4 regions of the Chitinophaga sp. NPDC101104 genome follow, and region 3 is predicted to be linked to each of the others. Evidence: riboswitches for the same ligand, from Rfam matches in the RefSeq annotation. Region 3 holds a riboswitch; each other region holds the start of a gene.

Region 1 (4,541 bases), 1.1 Mb from region 3:
CCATTCGCAGATCGTTTTCGTGCTCGCCGCGCTGCGCTCCAGCCGGATTTCCAGCGTGCGGAGCCCCCGCAGCAGCAGCCACGCGTTGAACGGCGCGATACCGCTGCCGATATTGAGCAGTTCCGACATGAATATCTTCCGGATCATTTCCTCCCGCCCCGTGAGCACCCCGGCCATGGTATCGCTATGCCCGCTGATGAACTTCGTGGCCGATTGCAGGCACAGATCGATGCCCAGTTCGTGCGGCCGCTGGAAAATGGGCGTGCAGTAACTGTTGTCGATCATGGTCACGATCCCCTTTTCCTTCGCCATCGCGGCAACGGCGGCAATATCCTGCAGCTCGAAAGTGAAGGAATTGGGGGATTCGAGATAGATGAGGCGGGTATTGGGCTGGAGGGCGTTGCGGAAATTGGCGGTATCCGTTCCGTCCACGAACGTGGTCGTAACCCCGAACCTGGGCAGGATGCTCGTGAACAGCTGGCCGGCCCAGTTGTAGGGATCGCGGACAGACACGATATGATCGCCCTGCTGAACCTGCGACAGCACCGCCGCGAAAATGGCCGCCGCACCGCTGCCGAAGATCAGCGCGTCTTCCGCGCCATCCAGCGCCGCCAGCTTCTTCCGCAGAATATCGATGGTAGGGTTGTTGCCCCTCGTGTACAGGAATCCTTTGTATTCATCCCGCAACAAATCCCGCATCTCACCCACCGATTTGAACGCAAAGTTGCTGCTTTGCATGATGGGTGGTGCAATGGCATTGAAATACTGCTCCCGGTCTTCACCCAGTTGGTTTATTATAAATGAAAGGTCCATATGTCAAACTGATAGCGCTAACTACGCCGCCGTACGGCATAGCGCATGAAAAAATAAATGGGTAGCCCCGCTACAAACCAAAACATCCCTCCGAGCGCCTGGTTTAGATCTTTTATAAAAATATTGACGGTGACGAATAAATACACGGTGATGAAAATGGCGGGAACGACGGGGTAGAACTTCATTTTGTAGATGCCCGTTCCGTCGAGGTGCGCCGTTTTCTTCCGGAGCACAAATATCGTGGCTGCGGCTGAAGCAAGGCCAATTGAGTCAAAAAGCATGACATATTGGATAATATTGTCGAAGTTGCTGAGGAAATACAGCATGCCGACGATGAGCAGCGCGAAGGTGGTGAGCGCCACTTCCTGCACCTGGGTTTTGGCATTGACCCGCCTGAAAACGCCCGGCAGCACGCCATCTTCGGCCATGGCGTAATACATCCGGGGGTTCGACATGAGGTTGACGTTGGCGTATCCCAGTACCGACAAGAACAGCAGTACCGAAGTTACCTTGAAGCCATATTCCCCGAAAAATGCTTCGGCCATCCGGGCGGCGAGGGCTTCGGTGGTTTTCAGCTGCTCGAACCCGATCACTTTCACATAGGCGTAATTGACCGTGAGGTACAACAGCAAAATGATCCCGATCCCCAGCAGGATGGAGCGCGGCATGTTTTTCGACGGCTCGCGGACGTCTGACCCGAAGTTGATCGTTTGCTGGTAACCGCCATAGGTGAAGAAAACCGGCACGAGCGCGGCCCCGAAAATGTAAGCCCAGCTGTGTTCCGCCACCGGAACGCCTGCTATGGCCGGTGGCGCCACATGGCTGCTGAAGGCCGCCAGGCAGAGCAGCAGCACGAGGGTCATTTTAAAAACCGTCAGCACGTTCTGCCAGCTGGCGCTCATACGGATGCCGAGCATATTAATGATGTATAGCACGAGCACGGCCGTGATGGCGATGGTTTTGCGCCCGCCTTCGTGCTGCATCGGTCCGGGGAGGATGACGGGGCCGATGTATTCCGCTCCCACGATGCAAACCGCCGCGATGGAAGCGGCGTTTGAAATGACGAGGGTCCAGTTGATCATGAAAGAATATGCGGGATGGAAACCGACCGAAAGTACTTTATAAAACCCGCCTGCCACGGGGAACCGGGAGCCGATCTCGGCATAGGTGAGGGCGCCGCAGAGCGTAACGAGCCCTCCCAGCACCCAAACCATATAGAATAATTGCGGCGTGCCCGTTTCGCGGGCCACGCTGACCGGCGTGCGGAATATTCCCATCCCGATGACCAGTCCGACTACGATCATGGTAAGGTCGAACGGCCCGAGTTTCGGTTTGATGCTCATGATATACAAGATAACCGATTAACGCTGTATTTACCAAAATATGCGTAGGTTTGCGGCCGGTACACGGTTGCCAGGTCCCTTTCCGGGGCCGGCATTAATAGGGAATCCGGTGAAAATCCGGAGCTATCCCCGTAGCTGTAAGCCCGCATTTAACGTTTTCCAGGACCCCAGCCACTGTTCCGGCACATCGGAACGGGAAGGCCTCCCGGGAAGCGGGCGAAGCCAGAAGACCTGCCGCATACCATTTTTAATCCGCGCTTTCGGGTGAAAAGCGGAGGGCATATGCGGCATTGCTGCCATCATACGTACTTTTCAATTCTCCCCGGCGCCACTGATTTTTTTACAATCTATGGCCTACATGAAAAAAACACACCTGGTCCTGACCGCCGGCATCCTCGCCGCCGGGCACACCGCGCAGTCGCAAGACTCCACACAGGTTTCCCAACTCAACACGGTTGTGGTAACCGCCACCAAGTTCAACAAGAAACAATCCGAAACCGGTAAAGTGCTCACCGTCATCGGGCCCCAGACCATCGGTCACAACACGGGCCGCACCGTGGCAGACGTGCTCAATGAGCAGGCCGGCATCGTGATCGGCGGGGCTTTCTCCAACCCCGGCAAAAACCGCGAAGTCTATTTCCGCGGCGCTACCTCCCAGTACACCACCATCCTCATGGACGGCATCCCCGTAGCGGACGCTACCGGGCTTACTGGGAACGCCATCGACCTGCGCTTCCTGCCCATCGACCAGGTAGAACGTATCGAGATCCTCAGGGGAACGTCTACCACCCTGTACGGCTCGGATGCCATCGCCGGCGTGATCAACATCATCACCAAAAAAGGCGGCACCAAGCCCGTTAATGTTTACGGCGACCTGGTATACGGCTCCAACCGCAGCCTCAAAGGCTCCGCAGGCCTCCGCGGCAAGCAGGACAATGTAGACTACAACATCAGCTTCACCCACTTCACGACCGACGGTATTTCCGAAGCGGCAGATACGACCGGCACAGGCGATTTCGACCGCGACGGGTACACATCCAACGGCCTCAATGCCACCGTAGGTATCCAGGCCACCGAAAACCTCCGCCTGCAGCCATTCCTGTTCTTCAGCGATTATAAAAGCAGTTTCGACGGCGGCCCGTTCGTGGACAGCAAGCTCAACAAGAACAAATCCAACGCGCTGCATTCCGGCGTCCGTGCGCAATATGACCTTTCGAAAGGCGCCATCTTCGGGAATTTCGCGTACCAGAAAGTGACCCGCGACGACGAAACTGATTGGGGCAAGACCTTTACGGACGGCCGCGCCTATTATGGCGACCTGTACGGTCATTACGACATTACCAGCTGGTTCCAGGTGATGGCCGGCGCGGAATACCGGAAGTCCGAGCTCACCGATACCGCCAACTTCAAAGACGTGAAATACCGTACCCGGGAGCAGCATTCCACCAGTCCGTACGTAGCCCTGTTCCTCAAGGACCTGCATGGCTTCAACATGGAGCTCGGCGGGCGGTACACCCTTCACAGCCAGTTCGGCAACCAGTTCACCTACACCATCAATCCCAGCTACGTGTTTTCGGACAAGTTCAAAGTGTTCGCCAGCGTGGCTTCCGGGTTTAAAGCGCCAACGCTTACTTCACTGTACAGCATTTACGGCAACAAAGACCTGAAAGCGGAAGATGCCGTGAGCTATGAAGCCGGTGCGCAGACGTTCCTGTTCAATAACAAGCTGGACCTTCGCGTGGTAGGCTTCCGCAGGAACATCAAAAACCAGATCTCCTACATCAACTACAAATACATTAACTACAACCAGCAGAAAGATAAAGGCGTGGAAGTGGAAGTGATCGCCCATCCCATCGAAAAGCTCACCGTGAAAGGGTTTTACGCGTATGTAGACGGCGAAGTGACGACCGTTGGCGGCAGCGGGAAAGACACGACGTATTCCAACCTCATCCGCCGGCCCAACCATACCGGCCAGATCGAGATCGGTTTCCAGGCCACCAAAAAGCTGTTCGTCAGCACCACCGTAAAACATACAGGCACCCGTAACGACCTGTTCTACAAGTTCCCCCGGTCGGAAAACGTGGCGCTGGACCCTTACACCATGTGGAACGCTTATGCGGAATACAACCTGGGTAAAGCGCGCGTGTTCTTCAACGCAAATAATATCACCAATAACAAAAAATATTGGGAAATTTACGGCTACGCCACCCTCGGCTTCAACATGCAGAGCGGCGTATCATTTTCATTCTGATCTAAATAACTGACGCATGTCCATCAAACAAATCCAGCCGCGTTTCATCGTATTACTGCTTTTCATCGTAGCGGGCGGCGTACTGCGCATACTTGCCGCAGGCCAGCTCACGCCGTTTTCCAACTTTTCCCCGC
Region 2 (4,541 bases), 1.8 Mb from region 3:
ATCCCTCCATCCGCGTCATGGACATCAGTTATGTGAACGATACCTCGATCATCCGCCGGAACCCCAAGGTGGCAGCGGTGAACAGCGCCATCGAAATCGATATTACGGGGCAGGTGTGCGCGGATTCCATCGGCACTTACCAGTATTCGGGGATTGGTGGGCAAATGGATTTCATCCGCGGCGCATCGCTGTCGGAAGGCGGCAAGCCCATCATCGCGCTGCCGTCTGTCACCAACAAGGGGATTTCCCGCATTACGCCGTTCCTCAAGGAAGGAGCGGGCGTGGTAACGACCCGCGGGCACATGCATTGGGTGGTGACGGAATACGGATCGGCAGACCTTTTCGGGAAGAACCTGAAACAACGCGCCAGGGCGCTCATCGGCCTCGCGCACCCGGACCACCGGGAGGCGCTGGACCGTGCGTACTTCGACCGGTTCCTGAAGGGGAAGGGTTGAAACAATCATTTTTCGGTATAACACCAGAAGGTGAAAACGGGCCGTTTTCACCTTTTTTATTTGCGGGAACGGCATGTTAATCCAACGGACGTAACTGCACGGCGCTGAGCCAGCCTGCCATGAACTGGAAGATTTCCGGGCGCTGGGGCTCGTTGTGCATTTCGTGGTAGAGGCCGTCCCATTCTTTGTAAGTGATAAGTTTTTTCGGGGCCATCTCCGCGAACCGGCGAGAGCCGTCTACGCTCGTGAAGCTATCGGCATTGCCGTGCATGAGCAGTGAAGGAATCTGAAGGCGATCGGCGTGACGGAGGCACCACCTTCCATTGCTCACTATAATATGCATGAGGCGCAAACTGGCGAAAGGGTGGCGCAGCGGATCGTTTTCAAACTTCGCCACTTCGTTCGCATCGTGCGAGATCTTTTGGATATCGAGCGGGGTTTTGACGCGTAAATGGGGCAGGAGGGATGCGCCTGTTTTCAAAATACCCCGCAGGAATGCGTTGGGCTTTTGCGGAAGGAGGAGCGCGGGAGCGGATATGACGGCGGCCTGCACATCGGGCTGACGGTGGAGAAGCAGGCCCGTCAAGAGCCCACCGCCCATGGAATGCCCGTAAAGTACCATGGGCGCGGGGTGCGCGTCCCACGTAAATTGCAGGAACGCTTCGAGGTAATCGAAAATTTCTTCCAGCTTCAGCGCATCGCCGCGCTTGCCGTCGCTTTTGCCATGGCCGTAATGATCGATCCCCGTTACCAGGTACCCTTCCTTATTGAAAAATTCCGCCAGCGGCGCGTAGCGCTCCACGTGCTCGCCGATGCCGTGGATCACGACCATAACCCGATCGTAATGCTCCCGCTGCCAGGTAATGCCGTGGAACCGCCGGCCCTTGAATTCCCAGGTGAAATCATGTTGCATACTCACTAATAACGGGCAATAGTCAAATTTGTTGGACACCCCGATGATACGAATCATTTGTTTTATTCCCACCAACACCGTAGGTTTGCATCGCATTTGGTTGCAGACCCCTCACCAGGGGCGCGCATTAAAAGGGAATCCGGTGCAAAACCGGAGCTATCCCCGTAGCTGTAATCCTGCATTCGCATTTACCGGCATCACTGCATGCCACTTTCCAAAAGAAGGGAAGGCACGCCGGTAAAGCAGGAGAGCCAGAAGACCTGCCTCATGTATTTACCATTCAACGCTTTCGGGTGAAAAGCCAGGGATGTAAAGCCTTTTACCAGGTATTTATATTCTTATTCGTATAACCCTCCATGCGCGTTGGGATCGTCCCGCGTCGTGCTCTTGCAAACTTGTTTGCGGGTATGATGCGTGCTTCCCGGATGGTTGTTTCAAAACAAATAAACCAACATATGAAACAACATGTACGCATTCTGCTCGGCCTCGCCTTCATGGCTACCGTAGCCGCCTGTAACAAATCGGACGATGTAAGGCCCTCCGGCCCCAGCGTCCACATCGCCAAACCGGAACAAACCATCGCCGTTGGCCAGGAGCTCGAGCTGAAACCCGAGTTCACGCAGGACCCGGGGATTTCCTTCCGCTGGTCCCTCAACGGCGAAACCATCGGCGATAAGGCCACCTACACCTTCAAACCCCGCGCGCATGGCGACTATAAAATCACTTTCGCCGCTTCCACACCCCACGGTAAAGACTCCGCGGTATACAACATCACCGTGCTCGGGCAATACGCCAACGGCGTGCTCGTCCTCAACGAAGGCTGGTTCGGCACGCAATCCGGCAGCGTATGGTTTTACAAATACGGCGCGGATACGCTCGTGCCCTGGGTATATCATGCCGCAAACATTGGCAAAAGCCTCGGCGGCGTGATGAACACCCTGCAATACGGCGCCATCCATAACGGTAAACTGTACCTGGTCGTGAAAGCCGGCGGCCCGCTGGTGGTGACAGACGCTTCCACGCTCGTGGAAACCGGCCGCGTGGAGAACGCTGTTTCCGGCAAAGCGATGTCATTCGTAGGGCTCGACGCTACGCGTGGCCTCATCGGGGCAGACGACGGCATTTATCCCATCAACCTCACGTCGCTCGCCATCGGCAGCAAGATCGCCGGCGTATCGGGCGCCATCGGCAACATGGTAAAATCCGGGAACTACGTGTTCGCACATAGCAATAACGACGGCATGATCGTCCTCAACGCCACCACGTATGTCGTGGCAGGCAAGCCTTTCAAGGCTACGGTCGGTTTTGTGACGGGAAAGTACGGGAGGATTTACGGCGCGAAGGATTCCCTCCTCATGTCCGTTCACCCCACCACTTTCGTAAAAGATTCCGTGAAAATGCCGTTCGCTTCGGTGAACCCTTTCGGCGCGTGGAGAAGCGTACAAATGGCGGCATCCACCGTCAACGACCACATTTTCATCATCCAGCCCGCCGCCAACTGGCAATACGGCACTAAATTGTACCGATATGTGGTGGGCAACGCCGCTTCGCTGGCCACGCCTTTCATCACCCTGCCCGCCGGTCAATATTTCTACGGCTCCGGCGTGAATTACGACCATCATACCGATGAGCTCGTGATCACGACGATCAACGGACCGTATACCGGGAGCGAGAACCGCGTGCTGTTCTACAACGCCCAAACCGGCGCCTTGAAGAAAACGATCCGATACGACGGATGGTACTTCCCTGCCATGACCGTTATTCAACCATAGCCATGAAATCCTACTGGAAAATCCGCTGTACCGGAGCCTGCCTGCTGCTTGCAGGCAGTGCTACCGCGCAGCAGGGCATGGATTCAGCGAAGGTCCGCGAGTTAAGGGAAGTCCACATCACCGCGCCGCGGCCCGTCCGCGAGATTTCACCGGGCCAGACGCTGCAGGGCGCGGCTTTGCAAAAACTCGGCGCGCAATCGGTCGCCGATGCCATCCGCTTTTTTTCGGGATTGCAGATCAAGGATTACGGAGGCGTGGGCGGTTTGAAAACGGTGGACGTCCGCGGGATGGGCACCAATCACACCGCCGTGTTTTACGACGGCATCCAACTGGGGAATGCGCAGAACGGCCAGATCGACCTGGGCAAATTTTCCATGGAGAACATGCAGGCCGTTTCGCTCTATAACGGGCAAAAAAGCAATACGTTCCAACCCGCGAAAGACTACAGCGCCTCCGCCGCCATTTATCTCACGCCGCTCCGCCCGGAATTCAAGCCGGGTGAGCGTTTCCACTTGAAAGGAACGATAAAGGGAGGATCGTTCGGCCTGTTCGATCCATCTTTGCTGTACCATCGGAAATTATCGGACCGTGCAACGCTTTCGCTGAGCTCGGAATGGGTACATGCCGGCGGTCAATACAAATTCCGGTACCGGAAAGAGAACGGCTACGATACCACGGCCATGCGCAGGAACGGCGATGTAGACGCCCTGCGCCTGGAAGCCTCGCTGCACGGGCGCATGCCTTCCGGCGAATGGCATACGCGGCTCTATTATTATGGTTCCGAACGCGGATTGCCAGGGTTCGTGGTGAACGGGGTGTTCGGGCATATCGACCGGCAGTGGGACCGCAACTTTTTCTGGCAGGGGCAATTGCGCAAAGACCTTTCCCGGCGCTACAGCCTGCTCCTCAATGCGAAATACGCAAAGGATTTTACGCGGTACCTGGCGCCGGATACGCAACTGTTGCGCATCGACAACCGGTACCGCCAACAGGAAGCCTACGTTTCCCTCGCGCAGCAGTTTACCATCAAAAACTGGTGGACGGCCGGCTTGTCGACCGACTACCAGTTCAACCTTCTGAACGCTTCGCTGAAAAACTTCTCGTATCCGCGGCGGCACACGGTACTGGGGGCGCTGAGCACGTCCGTCACCTTACCGCGGTTCAGTGCACAGGCGGCGATGCTGGCAACGATCATGAACGAAAGCGTGAAAAAGAATGCCGCGTCGGGGCCGAAAAGGGAATTTACACCCTCGGTCGTGATGGCGTGGCAGCCGTTCGGGAAGGAGGATTTCAGGGTGAGGGGGTTCTATAAGCATATTTTCCGCATGCCGACTTTCAACGACCTCTACTATACCGACATCGGCAATTCGCGCCTCGATCCCGAGTACACGCATCAGTACG
Region 3 (4,541 bases):
ATGTCCAGCTCCGGCCGCTCTTTCTCGGTGAGCCTGCCAGACAATTCCTTGCCGAGTAATTCCCAAAGCTTTTGTTCTTGTTCCATGCTGGAAAAAATCAGGTGGTTAATTAGTTAGACACGGTTTTTCGACCGTCCAGTTAAAAGACTTGAAAAAATATTTTGACGACCCGTCATTTACGGAGAAGGGGGATGCGGAACGGCTTGCGCAGGTCGATGGCGGAGCCGAGTTTTTTGAGGGCGATGGTGATCTGGGCGTTAACGGTGTTGACGGAGATATCGAGCACTTCGGCCACTTCGCGGTACGACAGCCCGTCTTCCTTGACGAGCTTGAAAATGAGCCGGCAGCGGAGGGGCAGCCCGTTTACCGCTTGTTCTATCTGGCGGAGGTTTTCGCGGCTGATGAGGGATTCTTCCGGAGACACTACGCAGGGCATGAGGGCGGCGTGCTGGTCGTCCAGTTCTTCGTGCGGGAAAAGCGAGCGGGATTTGTGGTTGAGGGCGGTGTTGCGGACGGCGGTGTAGAGATAGGTCTGGAAGTATTGGATTTCCAGGAGGCGGGCGCGGTTCTGCCAGAGTTTCACGAACACGTCGGCCACCACTTCTTCGGCTTCTTCGCGGGAGCGGACGAGCGCCGCGGCGAAATAAACGAGCCGGTCGCTGTAATGGGAAAAGAGCTGGCCGAAAGCCAACTGGTCACTGTTTTTCGCAATTCGGTCCAACAACTGCTCCATCCGCGGAATTTAACGTTACCTGCAAGTTACGGGAGGAAGCGACACGCTCGTGATACGATCTTCACATTGAAATCCTGTTTTTTAACCCTTTCCCGCGATTGCGGTTTTTCCACTTCCGTTCCAATGCGGGAACGTGGATAAGCCGGAGTCCTCACGGTCCCTGTTTTTCGGGTGTGGATATTGAAAAATGGAGATCGCTGCTCCGATACCTCCCATCCACCGGAAAGAAATGCATTTTTCCATGAATGTGCAAATAATTGGGTTTCAGTGCCCGGATCGACATACATTTTAACTGTGCTAATATGTGCCAGAAAATCAACACATTGTAAGAATTCCTCATAACAAATACCTGCATTTACGTGTGTAAAAGCCCCGATCCGCCGCCCCTGCGGCGTCTCCAAAGTTGTTGAGTTCTTTATCCACATATGGGGGTAACTTATGAATTTGTGCAGGGGGTTTGATCATTACATTTGCAGCAGTTCTTGACAACGATGTGCTGGCTTCCGGACGTGTCCGACGCGAGGAATTAAAAGGGAACCGTGTGCAAATCACGGGCAGACGCGCTACTGTAACCCCCTGTCAATGCCGGTTTCTACAAATTATGCCACTGTTCCGCGAAAGCGGGGCGGGAAGGCCCCCGGCAAGGGATAGCCAGGAGACCTGCCAGCACTTCGGACAACGTCAAAACCTTCGCGATCCAAGGTATTGGCTGACGGCCCCGCTACTTTCCTTACGAGGATGAGGGACCTTCGTCGCCCTTCGGATCACGTTCAATCACAAAACTGGCAACTAAAACTGGTTAACCATATAAAAAAACTTGTATGAATAACGAGAACGAGATATTACTGAAGGAAAACAAGGACAGGTTCGTACTCCTGCCCATCAACTACCCCGCTATCTGGGAACAATACAAACGCCATGAAGCCAGCTTCTGGACCGCGGAAGAGATCGACCTGTCGGGCGACCTGGCAGACTGGGCCAAACTGAACGACGGCGAGCGCCACTTCATTTCCCACGTACTGGCATTCTTCGCCGCATCCGACGGGATCGTGAACGAGAACCTGGCCGTGAACTTCATGAGCGAAGTGCAGATCCCCGAGGCCCGCTGCTTCTACGGGTTCCAGATCATGATGGAAAACATCCACTCCGAAACTTACGCCCTCCTCATCGATACATATGTGAAAGACCCCTCCGAAAAGGACCGTCTTTTCCACGCCATCGAAACCGTACCGGCCGTGAAGAAAAAAGCCGAATGGGCCCTCCGCTGGATCGAGAACGGTACCTTCGCCCAACGCCTCGTAGCGTTCGCGGCGGTAGAAGGCATCTTCTTCTCCGGCTCCTTCTGCTCCATCTTCTGGCTGAAAAAACGCGGCCTCATGCCCGGCCTCACCTTCTCCAACGAGCTCATCTCCCGCGACGAAGGCCTCCACTGCGAATTCGCATGCCTGCTGTACTCCATGCTCGAAGGCAAGCTGAGCGAAAAAGAAGTGCACGAGATCATCGCCGACGCCGTTACCATCGAGAAGGAATTCATCACCGAAGCACTGCCCGCAGCCCTCATCGGGATGAACGCCGACCTCATGAAACAATACATCGAGTTCGTAGCCGACCGCTGGCTCCAGGCACTGGGCGCAAGCAAGATCTACAACGCCACCAACCCCTTCGATTTCATGGAAATGATCTCGCTCCAGGGCAAAACCAACTTCTTCGAAAAACGCGTGGGCGACTACCAGAAAGCCGGCGTAATGGGCAACAAGGAAACACAAACCTTCAGCCTCGACGAAGATTTCTAGTTCATTCGTATAACCTCAATCAGCCATATTCATTTTTCACCCACTAAATTCATCACACTATGTTCGTTATAAAAAGAGACGGCAGAAAGGAAACTGTCAAGTTCGACAAGATCACGGCAAGGGTAGAGAAGCTGTGTTACGGACTGGCGCCGGAATACGTAGATTCAATAGATGTAGCGAAGAAAGTGATCCAGGGACTGTACGACGGTGTTACCACGAGCGAGCTGGACAACCTCGCCGCAGAGACCGCCGCCTCCCTGACGACCAAGCATCCGGACTATGCGCAGCTCGCTTCCCGCATCGCGGTGAGCAACCTGCATAAAAATACTTTGAAGTCGTTCTCCAAAACGATGAAGAAACTCTACGAATACGTTGACCCCAAAACCGGCAAAAACGCCGGTCTGCTGGGCGACGATGTTTGGGAGATCATCAAGGCGAACGCCGACATCCTCGACTCCACCATCATTTACGACCGCGATTTCGCGTTCGATTACTTCGGGTTCAAGACGCTGGAGCGCTCTTACCTCCTGAAAGTGGACGGCAAGATCGCCGAGCGCCCGCAGCACATGTTCATGCGCGTAGCTGTCGGCATCCATAAAGAAGACATCGACTCCGCCATCAAAACGTACAACCTGATGAGCGAGCGCTGGTTCACACACGCTACCCCTACCCTGTTCAACGCCGGTACGCCGAAGCCCCAGATGAGCTCCTGCTTCCTGCTGACCATGAAGGGCGACAGCATCGACGGCATTTACGATACCCTGAAGCAGACCGCCAAGATCTCCCAGAGCGCAGGCGGCATCGGCCTCAGCATCCATAACATCCGCGCTACCGGCTCCTACATCAGCGGCACCAACGGTACCAGCAACGGCATCATCCCCATGCTGCGCGTATTCAACGACACGGCCCGTTATGTAGACCAGGGCGGCGGCAAGCGCAAAGGCGCGTTCGCCATTTACCTGGAGCCCTGGCATGCAGACGTGTTCGAGTTCCTCGACCTCCGCAAAAACCACGGTAAGGAAGAAATGCGCGCCCGCGACCTCTTCTACGCCCTCTGGATGCCCGACCTGTTCATGAAACGTGTGGAAGAAAATGGCGACTGGAGCCTGTTCTGCCCCCACGAAGCACCCGGACTGGCCGATTGCTGGGGCGAAGAATTCGAGAAACTGTACGAAAAATACGAGTCCGAAAACCGCGCCCGCAAAACCGTGAAGGCGCAGGACCTGTGGTTCGCCATCCTCGACGCACAGATCGAGACCGGCACGCCGTACCTGCTGTATAAAGACTCCGCCAACCGCAAGTCTAACCAGCAGAACCTCGGCACCATCAAATCCTCCAACCTCTGCACCGAGATCATCGAATATACTTCCGAAGACGAAGTAGCCGTGTGCAACCTCGCCTCCCTGGCGCTGCCCCGGTTCGTGATCGACGGCAAGTTCGACCATCAGAAACTCTTCGACGTTACTTACCAGGCTACCATCAACCTGAACCGTATCATCGATCAGAACTATTACCCGGTTGAAGAAGCCCGCAACTCCAACCTCCGCCACCGCCCCATCGGCCTCGGCGTGCAGGGCCTGGCAGACACGTTCTTCCTCCTCCGCTATCCCTTCGAAAGCGAGCCGGCCCAACAGCTGAACAAGGAAATCTTCGAAACGATCTATTTCGCTTCGCTGACCGCTTCCAAAGACCTCGCCATCACCGAAGGCAAATACGCTTCCTACGAAGGATCGCCCATTTCCAAAGGCATCCTGCAATACGATATGTGGAACGTGCAGCCGTCTGACCGTTGGGACTGGACCGGCCTGAAAGCCGAGATCAAAAAGCACGGCGTGCGCAACTCCCTGCTGCTGGCGCCCATGCCTACTGCATCTACTTCGCAGATCCTCGGCAACAACGAGTGCTTCGAGCCGTACACTTCCAACATCTACACCCGCCGCGTATTGAGCGGAGAGTTCGTGGTAGTGAACAAACACCTGTTGAAAGACCTCGTAGAGCTCGGCCTGTGGGACAAC
Region 4 (4,541 bases), on a different contig from region 3:
TTCCTGTTTCGTTTTCAAATTAAGGAAAAGTTCGCCAAACTGGATGAACAGCGACACGTGGAGGTCTTCCTTGCGGTCGGGCTTCCAGTTGGTATGTGCGCGGACGTACTGTTTGATCGCCGCTCCCGTTGCGGGATCGGGGCTCCATTTCCGTTTGGCGAGCAGGCTCACGTAGATGGCATATCCGTCGGGTTGTGCGGCTGCGGTGAATAGGCGCTCCCGGTCGGCCGCATCGTTCCCGTCGTAGACGCGCCGCTGCGGATCGGCGGCGATGGCTTCCAGGTGCGCGCGCGCTTCCCCGATATTCCGGTATGCCGACATGAGGAATGCCGCCTTCAGCGAAGGGTGCATGCCGCGGGGATATTGCTGCCGGACGAACCAGCGGTGCCCCGCTGCCAGGAGCCCTTCCAGCACGGCGGGCCGTAATATGGCGAGCGGGTTGTGCATCAGGTGGCGCTATGTTGGGTGATTGCTTTCATCATCGGTCGTATGCCGTCATTTATTCCGCTTTCGCTTTGATGATTTCTTCCAGGCGCGTGGTGTAGCACGGCGAAAGCCGTTCCTGCCGCAGCGCCCATTTCTTGTCGCCGCCCTGCACCGCGAAGCGCAGCACGGGTTTGCCGGCAAAGTGCCGCGTGATTCCGTCGAGCGCCTGCATGAGCTTGCGTTCCTTTTCGTGGTCGGTGGATTCGAAGAGGTTTTCCTGCACCTGCGAATCCGGCACCAGGTCCATCGCTACGATACCGGTTTTCTTGTAATTGTACCCTGGTTTGAAGATGCGGTCGAGCGCCAGGAGCGCCTGGCGGATGAGTTCCCGCGTGCTGCTGGCGGGCACGGGCAGCCGGACGTTCACGGAGCGGTGATATTGCGCATCCTGTCCGCGGAAATTATTCGTTTGTACGAACACCTGGATGATGGAGGCCCGCGAGCCCTGTGCCCGCAGCTTCTGCGCGGCCACGGCGGCGTAATTGGCGAGGGCTTCGCGGATATCGTCCTTTTCGGTGAGCAACTGCCCGAACGAGCGCGCCACGCACACCGCTTTTTTCGCCGGCGCCGATTCCTCCATCCCGATGCTCGGAATGCCGCGCAGCTCATGCACCAGCCGCAGACCCTGAACGGTCAGTTCCCGCCGCGCGAAATCATCGGGCACGCGGGATAGGTCGAGCGCCGTGTGGACCCCTTTCTGGTGAAGCATGGCGGCGTATTGCGACCCGATGCCCCAGATGTCTTCCACTTGCGTGGCGGCGAGTACGGCCGTGGTTTTTCCGGGGTAGTCGAGCACGAGGAAGCCTTCGGGCAGCCTGGATTTTTTGACGGCGCGGTTGGCCATCTTGGCGAGGGTTTTGGTGGGCGCCACGCCTACGGAAACGGGCATTCCGACGTTGTGCAGCACGCCTGTGCGGATGGCCGCTGCCAGCGTAGCGGGGGACGCATGGCCCGTGATATCGAGGAAGGCTTCGTCGATACTGTAGACCTCCATTTCCGGCACGAAGCCGGCGAGCACCTGCATCACGCGCTGCGACAGGCTGCCGTATAAGGTGTAATTCGAGGAAAAGACCGCGACCTGGTTCCGCTCCAGCAGGTCTTCCATGAAGAAGGCCGGCGCTCCCATGCGGATGCCGAGGGCTTTCGCTTCTTCGGAGCGGGAGATCACGCAGCCATCGTTATTGCTGAGCACCACCACGGGGCGGTGAAGGACGGCGGGGTGGAAGAGCCTTTCGCAGCTCACGTAAAAATTATTGCAGTCAACCAGGGCGATCATGATGCTAATTTCATTAGCAAATATAGCTAAAAATATTGGCAAATCATCCGAAGTGCGCCACGATCGCATCGGCGATGCGGCCTACCAGTGCGGAATCCGGCGGGGTAGGGCCCTGAGAGATGGCGCGGAGGCTGTCTTCCTCGTCCAGCTCGAAGATCACCAGCCCGTCGCCCGTATCGACATGAAACGCCATGCCATAGCCTTTCACGAAAGGCTTCACTTCGAAGCGGCGCTCGTCCACCGAAATGGTAAAAATATCCATGGGGCAAATATCCGCCTTTCCGGGTATAAATACCTTATGCCAGGTGGTACGGGGTTGATGATACAAATGAATTGGTGTATGAAGATGGAGCGGGGGATTTCCTGACCGGCGCCGGTCACCTGCTGGGGGGAGCCGTGACCGGAGGGCCGGGTGAGGAAAGAAGAGGCGCGTCAGTTCACTAGCGCCTGGATTTTTGTGGTCAACTCGAGTGGACTGAAAGGCCTTATAATGATTTCTTCCGCTTCCATGCCGAACCAGGAAGAAATACTGTCCATAACGAAATAGGCGGGCAGTATCATGATAACAGGCAAACTACGCCGCCCGCGCTGGGCGCGCAATTGCGCTGAAAGTTCTTCTAAATGGGGGAAAGGCAGCTTCAGATCGGCGATCACCAGGTCGTAATCATACGTCCCCAATAACATGGCCGCTTCTTTTCCGTTGTATGCCAGATCTGCATGGTGTCCTTCCTTCTTAATGATCAGCTCTACTACATGGATCATTAATAAATCGTCTTCAATTACCAATATCCTTTTCATATACGAGTCGCTGTTGCCCACTGCAGCACAGGCATACGAAGGCCTGCCGCAAATAAAGCGGTACGTTAGGTACATGCTGCTAAAGTGGAAGTTTCAATAAAAATAGAGGCGAGTATACAGGTATACGTCTGAATCTTTTATATGGCTTTCCGGTAATATTCAATCTACTAGGTATAAGCCGGTCAGACCCAACTTTGCATATACTGTGCCAAAGTTTTTATTGGTTAATGCGCATTAACAAGCCCGGCGGATAGGTTTTGAATGCGGACATTCCTATCTTTGGTCCCGAGTTCTTTACCCAATTCATATTTTCCATAGCGTGGTAGCCGGCGAAAGCCGGATTTAAAAAGGAACCGTGTGCAAATCACGGGCTGTCGCGCAACTGTAAGTAACTGCCAGAGTTACCGCCCCAGGCGTTCATTGTCCTGACCTGAACAGGATGAGAAGAACGGCGGTAATGTTACAAGCCAGGATACTTGCCCGCTATGAAAGATCTTGCTTTCGCGATTTGAAGCAATGGTCGGGACCGTCATGGGCAACGTATGCCCCGCCGTTCCATGCCTACTCACATTTCCTGAAAGCATACGAAAACCGTAAGGAGCATTAATCCACATTAATGTCTTAAAAACGTTTTTGCTATGCTGAAACACACCCTCGGCTACCCGCGCATGGGAGCCCAACGCCAGCTCAAAAAAGCTTGCGAAGCGTACTGGCAAGGCCGCATCGGCCGCCAGGAACTGACCGTTGCCGCACAACGTCTCCAGGAAGAACAATGGCGCCTGCAACAGGCCGCAGGGATGGACCTCATCCCCTGCAACGATTTCAGTTACTACGACCATGTGCTCGACATGTCGCTCCTCGTTGGCGCCATTCCCGACCGGTACGCGCCCGTGGTCACAGACGTGCCGCAGAACACCGAAACCGATCTCGCATTCGCCATGGCACGCGGATGCCAGGAACATGGCCTCGATCTCACCGCCATGGAAATGACCAAGTGGTTCGACACGAACTATCATTACATCGTGCCGGAATTCCGCAAAGACCAGTCTTTCCGGCTCTTCTCCAACAAAGTCTTCAACGCCTTCGACGCAGCGAAGCACCAGCTTGCCGCTACGCCGAAACCCGTGCTGATCGGCCCCGTTTCCTACCTGCTGCTCGGCAAGGAAAAAGAACCCGGGTTCCACCGCCTCAGCCTGCTGCCCCGGCTGCTCCCCGTTTACATCGAAGCCCTCCAACGCCTGCGCGACCGCGGTGCCGCCTGGGTGCAGCTCGATGAGCCCTTCCTCGCCACCGACCTCCCCGAAGGCGCGGCGGAAGCTTACTGTTACGCCTACACGGAGATAGCGAAACATTGCAAAGGCCTCCGCACCATGGTGACGACCTATTTCGAAGGGCTCCGCGACAATGCGGGACTGGCCGCCTCCCTGCCCGTGTGCTGCCTGCATATCGACCTGGTGCGCGACCCCGCGCAGCTGGAACAACTCCTGCCGCTGCTGCCGCCGAAAATGTCGCTGTCGCTGGGCCTGATCGATGGAAGGAACATCTGGAAAAACGATTACCGCCGTTCGCTGCCGTTCATTCAAAAAGCGGTCAGCCAGTTGGGGGAAGACCGGGTGATGATAGCCCCGTCGTGCTCCCTGCTGCACACGCCGGCCGACCTGGAGCTGGAAACGCAGCTCGATGAAGAACTGAAATCCTGGATGGCGTTCGCCCGGCAGAAGCTGCAGGAAGTGGCGGAGCTGGACAGGATATTCCATGGCGAAACATCCTTGCTGGCGGCCAACGAAACGGCCATCGCCGCGAGGGGGGCATCCACCCGCATCCACAAGCCCGCCGTGAAAGCGCGCGTGGCGGCCATTTCGGAGCGCGATGCGCAACGGGCTTCCGGTTTCGTGCACCGGCAAACATTGCAGCAGCGCAGGTTCCGGCTGCCGATGTACCCCACCACCACGATCGGTTCTTTCCCGCAAACGGCGGATAT

What was found. Region 3 has a riboswitch for cobalamin ahead of ACQKLP_RS07115 (ribonucleoside-diphosphate reductase small subunit). Riboswitches for the same ligand answer to the same signal wherever they lie in the genome.
Region 1: linked by a shared signal. The riboswitch ahead of ACQKLP_RS02625 (TonB-dependent receptor plug domain-containing protein) and the one ahead of ACQKLP_RS07115 (ribonucleoside-diphosphate reductase small subunit) in region 3 are both predicted to bind cobalamin.
Region 2: linked by a shared signal. The riboswitch ahead of ACQKLP_RS13945 (DUF5074 domain-containing protein) and the one ahead of ACQKLP_RS07115 (ribonucleoside-diphosphate reductase small subunit) in region 3 are both predicted to bind cobalamin.
Region 4: linked by a shared signal. The riboswitch ahead of metE (5-methyltetrahydropteroyltriglutamate--homocysteine S-methyltransferase) and the one ahead of ACQKLP_RS07115 (ribonucleoside-diphosphate reductase small subunit) in region 3 are both predicted to bind cobalamin.

The regions. Positions count from the first base shown of each region.
Region 1 is NZ_JBNNSF010000001.1:600,102-604,642, forward strand. It holds gene ACQKLP_RS02615 (trans-sulfuration enzyme family protein) at 1-813, opposite strand, end outside; gene ACQKLP_RS02620 (APC family permease) at 831-2,156, opposite strand; cobalamin riboswitch at 2,204-2,409, shown strand; gene ACQKLP_RS02625 (TonB-dependent receptor plug domain-containing protein) at 2,515-4,407, shown strand; gene ACQKLP_RS02630 (DUF6580 family putative transport protein) at 4,424-4,541, shown strand, end outside.
Region 2 is NZ_JBNNSF010000001.1:3,488,296-3,492,836, forward strand. It holds gene ACQKLP_RS13935 (acetyl-CoA hydrolase/transferase family protein) at 1-455, shown strand, start outside; gene ACQKLP_RS13940 (lysophospholipase) at 532-1,368, opposite strand; cobalamin riboswitch at 1,449-1,650, shown strand; gene ACQKLP_RS13945 (DUF5074 domain-containing protein) at 1,824-3,140, shown strand; gene ACQKLP_RS13950 (TonB-dependent receptor) at 3,143-4,541, shown strand, end outside.
Region 3 is NZ_JBNNSF010000001.1:1,721,169-1,725,709, reverse strand. It holds gene ACQKLP_RS07130 (FecR family protein) at 1-86, opposite strand, end outside; gene ACQKLP_RS07125 (RNA polymerase sigma-70 factor) at 173-733, opposite strand; gene ACQKLP_RS07120 (hypothetical protein) at 760-1,158, opposite strand; cobalamin riboswitch at 1,214-1,415, shown strand; gene ACQKLP_RS07115 (ribonucleoside-diphosphate reductase small subunit) at 1,555-2,526, shown strand; gene ACQKLP_RS07110 (ribonucleoside-diphosphate reductase subunit alpha) at 2,586-4,541, shown strand, end outside.
Region 4 is NZ_JBNNSF010000004.1:61,129-65,669, reverse strand. It holds gene ACQKLP_RS24035 (hypothetical protein) at 1-447, opposite strand, end outside; gene ACQKLP_RS24030 (Y-family DNA polymerase) at 500-1,762, opposite strand; gene ACQKLP_RS24025 (hypothetical protein) at 1,806-2,024, opposite strand; gene ACQKLP_RS24020 (response regulator transcription factor) at 2,195-2,560, opposite strand; cobalamin riboswitch at 2,863-3,058, shown strand; gene metE (5-methyltetrahydropteroyltriglutamate--homocysteine S-methyltransferase) at 3,199-4,541, shown strand, end outside.